DNA from 2 places in the Leifsonia sp. Root1293 genome. Region 1 is predicted to be linked to the other one. Evidence: predicted binding sites of a transcription regulator. Region 1 holds the regulator's gene; the other holds the start of a gene.
What was found. The regulator LexA, encoded in region 1, represses DNA repair genes until DNA is damaged. The targets are predictions, from matches to a motif close to TCGAACANNTGTTCGA.
Positions count from the first base shown of each region.

Region 2: the regulator LexA is predicted to act here: its motif matches at 1,976-1,991, upstream of ASC59_RS10930 (HNH endonuclease signature motif containing protein).

Region 1 is NZ_LMEH01000002.1:1,056,979-1,060,798, reverse strand. Features, by position in the region: gene hisB (imidazoleglycerol-phosphate dehydratase HisB) at 1-319, opposite strand, end outside; gene ASC59_RS16745 (histidinol-phosphate transaminase) at 316-1,407, opposite strand; gene ASC59_RS16740 (LysM peptidoglycan-binding domain-containing protein) at 1,458-1,814, opposite strand; gene lexA (transcriptional repressor LexA) at 2,081-2,794, shown strand; gene metE (5-methyltetrahydropteroyltriglutamate--homocysteine S-methyltransferase) at 2,912-3,820, opposite strand, start outside.
Region 2 is NZ_LMEH01000001.1:2,306,364-2,310,183, reverse strand. Features, by position in the region: gene ASC59_RS10945 (glucose 1-dehydrogenase) at 1-378, shown strand, start outside; gene ASC59_RS17245 (hypothetical protein) at 366-530, opposite strand; gene ASC59_RS10940 (TetR/AcrR family transcriptional regulator) at 529-1,119, shown strand; gene ASC59_RS10935 (hypothetical protein) at 1,249-1,854, shown strand; gene ASC59_RS10930 (HNH endonuclease signature motif containing protein) at 2,069-3,580, shown strand; gene ppk2 (polyphosphate kinase 2) at 3,759-3,820, opposite strand, start outside.

The DNA.
Region 1 (3,820 bases):
CGAGAGGCACGAGGGCATCGCCGTAGCGGGCGATGCCGCGCTTGTCGCCGAGAGCCTCGCGAATGGCCTGGCCGAGCACGATGCCCGTGTCCTCGACCGTGTGGTGCACGTCGATGTCGGTATCTCCGCTGGCGCGCACGGTGATGTCGGTGAGCGAGTGCTTCGCGAAGGCTGTGAGCATGTGATTGAAGAACGGGACCGTGGTCTCGATGTCGCTCGTACCCGTTCCGTCGAGGTTGACCGAGAGGTCGATGCTCGATTCGCTCGTGGAGCGCAGCGAGCGCGCCGTGCGTGGGGTGCGTTGGGTGGTCTCGCTCATGCTGGAATCCTATTCGGCGCGTGGTCGGCGATGGCTTCGAGGAAGGCGGAGGTCTCGGCCTCGGTGCCGGCGCTCACGCGCAGCGTGTTCGGGATGCCGACATCACGCACCAGGATGCCACGCGCCAGGAGCGCCTCGAACACGGCATTCGGGTCGTCGACGCCGCCGAAGAGCACGAAGTTGCTCGAACTGCGGAAGGCCTGGAAGCCGAGCTCGCCGAGTCTGGCGACGATCCGGTCGCGCTGCACCCGGATGTCGGCGACCATGGCCAGCAGCTCCGGCGCGTGGGCCACTGCGGCCGCCGCCGCCGCCTGAGTCAGCGCGGACAGGTGATAGGGCAACCGCACCAGGCGGAGTGCATCGATCACGGCAGGATCGGCCGCGAGGTAGCCCAGGCGAACTCCCGCGTAGGCGAAGGCCTTGCTCATGGTGCGCGAGACGAGCAGGCGCGGCCGCCCCTCGAGCAGCGTGAGGGCGCTGTCCTCTCCGTCGTGCGCGAATTCGGCGTAGGCCTCGTCGACGAGCACGATGCCGTCTGTCGCGTCGTAGACCGCCGCGATGGTCTCCAGTGAGAGCGGAGTGCCGGTCGGGTTGTTGGGCGAGCACAGGAACACGATGTCGGGCGCGCTCTCGCGAACGGCAGCGGCGGCGGTGTCGGGCGAGAGCTCGAACTCGGCGTCGCGACGCGCGCCGATCCAGCCCGTGCCGGTGCCGGATGCGAGCAACGGGTACATCGAATAGGTCGGGACGAAGCCGAGCAGGGTGCGGCCCGGCCCGCCGAATGCCTGCAGCACGTGCTGCAGGACCTCGTTGGATCCGTTGGCGGCCCAGATCTCGTCGCGGGTCAGTCCGTGACCGAGGTAGCCGGCCAGAGCGTCGCGAAGAGCGCTGAACTCGCGGTCGGGGTAGCGGTTGACGCCCGGGATCACCTCGCTGATGGCCGCCAGGATGTCGGTGGCCACGGCGTCGGGGATGGGATGCGTGTTCTCGTTGACGTTGAGGGCGACCGGCACGACCTTCTGCGGAGCGCCGTAAGGAGTGCGCCCCCTCAGGTCGTCGCGGAGGGGAAGCTCGTCGAGAGTCGTCACTCCAACAATCGTACCGGCGGGCGCCCTCCTGTTACGCAGGGCGGGTCGACTCAGTACTGAGCGGGGACGGCGAGACGCTGGCCGGGCTGGATGTCGGTACCGTCGAGCTGGTTGAGACTGACGATGTCGGCGATGACGTCGCGAGGATCGGCCGTGGGTGCCAGTGTCTCAGCGAGCTGCCAGAGCGACTGGCCCGACTCGACGGTGACGTAGGCGAAGGTCTGGCCCGCCTGTTCTCCGCCGGCGGATGCGATGCCGCCGTTGAGAGCGAACACGAAGGCGCCGATGACGATCGGCAGCGCCGCGAGGGTGGTGAGAACGGCGCGGCCGCGGCGGGTGAGGTGCAAGCGGGTGCGAACGACAGGCATCGCGGCAGGAGCGGCGGTGGTGTAGGCGTACGTGCTCATGGAGTCCTCCAGATGGTTTTCGCATCTGGCCCTCGGCCGGGAGGGCCATATGCGAAGCTGTGTTCCGAATATATCTTCGAGTCTTCGAATACTCAAGCCCTGTCTTCGTATGTGGAGAGAAATTCTTTCCCGACACACTCGAACAGATGTTTGTCGTACGCGATCCACCCGGATACAGTTCGAATGGCTGGTTGCAAGGCAATCAGCACCCACCGACACTCGTCGGCTGGAGGTTCGGGATCCGTGAAGAGAAGAAGGTGAGCGCAGTGGCCAACGACACCGAGTCGTCGAAGGACCGCGGGGCATCGGAGCGCGGTGGAACCCGCCGGCGCAAGAGTCTCAGCGCCAAGCAGCTCTCGATCCTCGAGGTCATCCAGCGATCGGTGAGCCAGCGAGGCTATCCGCCGAGCATGCGCGAGATCGGCGACGCCGTCGGCCTCTCCTCGCTGTCGAGCGTGACGCACCAGCTCAACCAGCTCGAGCTCAGCGGCTACCTCCGCCGTGACCCGAACCGCCCGCGGGCGCTCGAAGTGCTCATCGAGGTGCCGTCGACCGAGTCGAGCCCCGCCCCGGACGACGGCTACTCCTCCCCCGCTCCCATGGGCGACGCCGCCATGGTGCCCATGGTCGGACGGATCGCCGCCGGAATCCCGATCACGGCCGAGCAGCAGATCGAAGAGGTGTTCCCGCTCCCCCGCCAACTCGTGGGCAAGGGTGAACTGTTCATCCTGAAGGTCGTCGGCGACTCCATGATCGAGGCCGCCATCTGCGACGGCGACTGGGTGGTCGTTCGCCAGCAGAACACCGCCGAGAACGGCGAGATCGTCGCCGCCATGCTCGACAGCGAGGCGACCGTCAAGGTGTTCCGCCAGCGCGACGGTCACACCTGGCTGCTGCCACGGAACTCGGCCTACGAGCCGATCGTCGGCGACTACGCCGAGGTCCTCGGCAAGGTCGTCGCCGTTCTGCGCTCGGTGTAGGGCACCATTCGGCGAGTGGTGGACGGCGCTTCGCTCGCGGAGCGCGTCCGGAGCTCAGCGAGCGGTGCAGTGAACAGGCCCACCTCCCGAGGGAGATGGGCCTGTCGCATGGGTTCGCTAGACCGAGCTGGCCACCGACGCCCGAACACCACGGGTTGCCTCGAGCATGTTGCGCAGCGACGCCACGGTCTCGTCGTAGCCACGCGTCTTGAGCCCGCAGTCCGGATTAATCCAGAGCTGACGTTCCGGGATGCCATCGAGGGCGCGTTCGATGAGCTCGGTCACCTCGGCGACGCTCGGCACCCGAGGAGAGTGGATGTCGTAGACACCGGGGCCGATGCCATGGTCGAAGCCGCTCGCCTCCAGGTCGACGACGACCTCCATGCGGCTGCGCGCCGCCTCGATGCTGGTGACGTCGGCATCGAGTCCCAGGATGGCGTCGATGATGGTGCCGAACTCCGAATAGCAGAGATGGGTGTGGATCTGCGTGGCCGCCGCGACTCCTGCGGTGGCGAGCCTGAACGACCCGACCGACCAGTCGAGGTAGTCGGCCTGGCGATCGCGCTCCAGGGGCAGCAGTTCGCGCAGGGCCGGCTCGTCGACCTGCACGATGCCGATGCCGGCGGCCTCGAGGTCGGCGATCTCGTCGCGCAGGGCGAGGGCGACCTGACGGGCGGTGTCGCCCAGCGGCTGGTCGTCCCGCACGAACGACCACGCGAGGATCGTGACGGGGCCGGTGAGCATGCCCTTCACAGGCTTCGAGGTGAGCGACTGGGTGTACGCCGACCACTCCACGGTGATGGGCTTCGGGCGGGAGACGTCTCCCCAGAGGATGGACGGGCGCGTGCAGCGTGATCCGTAGGACTGCACCCAGCCGTTCTCGGTGACGTCGAAGCCGTCGAGGTTCTCGGCGAAGTACTGCACCATGTCGTTGCGTTCCGGCTCTCCGTGCACGAGCACGTCGAGTCCGATCTCCTCCTGCAGGGCAACGACGCGGGCGATCTCGGCGCGCATCCCGGTCACGTA
Region 2 (3,820 bases), on a different contig from region 1:
GCGATCCCGGCGCTCAAGAACTCGAAGGGCGGGTCGATCATCAACGTCTCGTCGACCGCCGGACTGCAGGGCTACGAGGCCCTGCCCGGCTACAACGCCTCGAAGTTCGGCGTGCGCGGACTCACCAAGAACGCCGCCCTCGACCTCGGTCGCTACAACATCCGCGTGAACTCGGTGCACCCGGGCGCCATCCGCACGCCCATGACCGAGGGCCTCGACACCTCGCAGAGCCACGTCGCCCTGCACCGCGTGGGCGAGCCGATCGAGCTGTCGAACCTCGTGCTCTTCCTCGCGAGCGACGAGTCGAGCTTCTCCACCGGATCCGAGTTCGTCGCCGATGGCGGAGAGACGGCGGGCCTCGCTCACTACGAGTCCTGATCGGGCGAGCGGATGCCGCTGGGCTGCGGCGGGCGGACGCGGGCGTCGTGGTGTCGCAACCGGCGTCCGTCGTGGCCGGCGGCATCCGTCGCCCGTCGTGCCTGCGGTGTCCGTCGTGCCGGCGGCATCCGTCGACCATAGGGTGATGCCATGAGTGAAGATCCGCGCCAGCGTCGCACCCGGGAGTCTCTCGGGGCGGCGTTGGCGCGTCTGCTCGAGACGACGCCGCTCGACGACATCACCGTCGCCGAGCTGTGCCGCGAGGCCGGGGTGCACCGTACGACTTTCTATGCGCACGCCGACGACGTGCACGACTTCGCGCTGGCGGAGTTCAGCCGCGGCATCGATCGGCTGACGGCCGTGGCGGTGGAGCCCGCCTCGGAGTCCGTAGCTCACGTGGCCGGACGCTACGTCGAATCGATGCGCCAGGTGTTCGAGCACGTCGCCGAGGACCGCGCGGGCTACCGGGCGCTGTTCGGATCGAGCACGCGCGGCGTCTTCCGCGGAGTTCTCGACGAACGGATGCGGGCCCGAGCGCAGCGCGCCCTCGAGGTGTGGGCCGATCAGGGCGTGGTGGGGGCGCCCGTTGGCTCGGCGGCGCAAGCGGAGGCTGCCGCGTTCATCGCCGGGGCGCTGGTCGGCGTTATCGAGAGCTGGGCGCTCGGCGATGACGGCGACGCTGCGGCTGCGGCGGCGCGGGTATCGACGCTGATGCCGGGGTGGTGGCCGCGGGCGGAGTGAGGGCGGTGCGGCTGCGGGGGCAGCGGGCGGAGTGAGTGCGAGCGGCTGGGTGCGCTTCGGCCGCGGACTTCGTCCGGGCCTCAGCGAGCGGGTCGAGGGTGAGCGGCTAGCCGCGGATACTCTGAGCCCATGAGCTACCTGTCATTCGGGCCAGGTTCCGAGGATGCCGAAGAGATCCTCCGTCGTGCCTTCGCGGAACACCCGCCGATGACCGATGAGGAACGGGCTGCTGCCATCAGGAAGAACCTCGGAGTCCGCGAGCCTGAGGTGAAGGCGGGCGGTGACCCGTTCTCGGCCGACGTCATCCTCTATGTCCACGAAGGGTTCTTCTGGGTGGATGGCGCCCACCCCGACGCGCCCGAATACAACCCCACCGATTACAGGAACCGTTTATTCGGGCTGAGCGACTCCGGCGTGTTCGTATTCACCGGATTGAACACCGGGCGGGTACCGATCCGCGTCGAAGCCACTCGCGAAGAACCGCCGGTTCCCGAGGGTGACTGGGTGGGGGAGGCATCCATCCGGTCCATCTTCGGCACCATCAATGTCACGTCCTTCGACGACTACGCCGACGTTCCGAGCGCGGCCGTGGGTGGGCCCGGGCACTACAGGGTGAGAATCGCCGGGCGCGGCCGAGAGTTGCACTTCGATGCCGTGAGCGACGACCTCGATGAGACGTACGTCGTGCAGGTGTGTGCGGCGCCTGTGATGTTGGCGGAGCCGCAGGACTCCTGACCGTATTCAGTAGCCGGGCACTGGCGCGGGCTCTCGCGCGTGCTGCATGGAGTCGACCCGACGGGGCCGCATCCAACTCCAGCTGCCGACTCTCGCATGGCTCCTTTTCCTGCTCCCTGAATCGACTCTGTGTTCGAGAGAATGTGGAAACAGACTTATCTACATTCGTAGAGAAAGTCGAGGAAATGTCAGTGGGTCGCGCGAGAATTGGGGCATGAAGAACCACTTCCGGCTCCTGCGCGACAGCGTTCGGGCGCTCCGCACAGCATGGAAGGGAGCCCTGCCGGCGGTGCTGATTCCTAGAGCGGATGCCGCTTCCGCGGTGGGCGCCATGAGTGATTCCGGGCTGGTTCGGGTCGTCGATGCGCTCTCGGCGCTGGCGCGAGCGGTCGGCGCGTTGCAGGCCCTCGTGGCCGGGGAAGTGGCACGCCGATCCCGGCCCGAGCTGGGGCCGGCGGGGTTGGCGAAAGGGCAGGGATTCTCGTCGCCCGCCGATCTGCTGGCCGCCAGTGCCGGCGCCTCCCTGGGGGAAGCGAAGGCCCTCATCACCGTCGGTGAGGCCACGGCCGGGCGGGAGTCGTTCACCGGCGAACGGATGCCGTCCCCGCACCCGTTCGTGCAGGCGGCGTTGACGGCCGGTCGGATCAGTGTGGCTGGCGCGGCGATGATCACCCGCATGCTCGACCGGGTCGCCTGCCGAGCCCACCCGGAACTGCTGATGGCGACCGAAGAGGCCCTCACCGCCGCGGCCGCGCAGTTGAGTCTCGGGAGCCTGTCGGTGGCGGTGAAGTATGCCGAAGCCAGACTCGACACCGACGGTGTGCAGCCCCGTGAAGAGGAGCTGCACGCGGGCCGGTCCCTGTCGATCGTGGAGGAGAAGTCCGGAGCGGTGCGGCTAACGGGCGTGTTCGCTCCGGTGGATGGTGCCGTCGTCGCGGCGGCGATCAACGCTCTCGTGTCCACGGAGCTGCGGCGGGCACGGGACGCATTCGGATCCGGGCGCGCCTACACCTGCCCCGACGGGACTCCTACGGATGCGTGTGTCTGCGTTGATCCGGCGCTGACCGAACAGCGCACCCTCACGCAGATGCGCGCCGACGCCCTGGCGGACATCGCCCGGCATGTGATCGGCTGCGAACAGACCACCATCGACGCCACAACCGCCGTCGTCGTCCGCATGGACCTGGAAGACCTCACCGATCCCGACAGTGCCGGTGTCGCGTCGATCGACGGCATCGCCCAGCCCATCTCCGCGGAAACGGCCCGCGGCCTGGCCGCATCCGCCGGCATCATCCCGCTGGTCCTCGGCGGAGACTCGGCCCCCTTGGACCTGGGCCGGTCGCAACGACTGTTCACGAGGGCGCAGAAGATCGCCCTCGCCGAGCGGGACGGCGGCTGCGCGTTCCCCGGCTGTGCCCGCCCGCCACAGTTCTGCGATGCGCACCACATCCGCTGGTGGGACCGACACCACGGCCCCACCGACATCACCAACGGAATCCTCCTTTGCTCGCACCATCACCACCTGATCCACCGCGAGGGCTGGGGCATCCAGGTGGCCGAGAACCGAACCTGGTTCACCCCACCCGTCCACATCGACCCCGGACAACGACCAAGACCGGGGAACAACCTGCGACGGCTACTGATGCGTCCGGTGGTCGTCAGCGCGGGCGAGAACGACGCGAGTGCGGCGGGTGCTGTGGGCATTGCGGGTGAACGGGCGGCGTAATGCCCGCCAGCGCCCACGCGCCCACAAGCCCACGCGCAACCCTCGACCCCCGGCCCGCTCGCTGAGGCCCGGACGGAGTCCGCGGTCGAAGCGTCTCACTGGCGCACCGCACCGCACCGCAAGGCGCGCTTCAGGCGGTCGCTGCGCTCTGCCCTCAGCGGGCGGGTGGCTGGCAGCGCTACAGCGTCGCCGCGTGGTCCGGCACGAACTTGTGCTCATCGATCGGCGGACGCGGGGCTT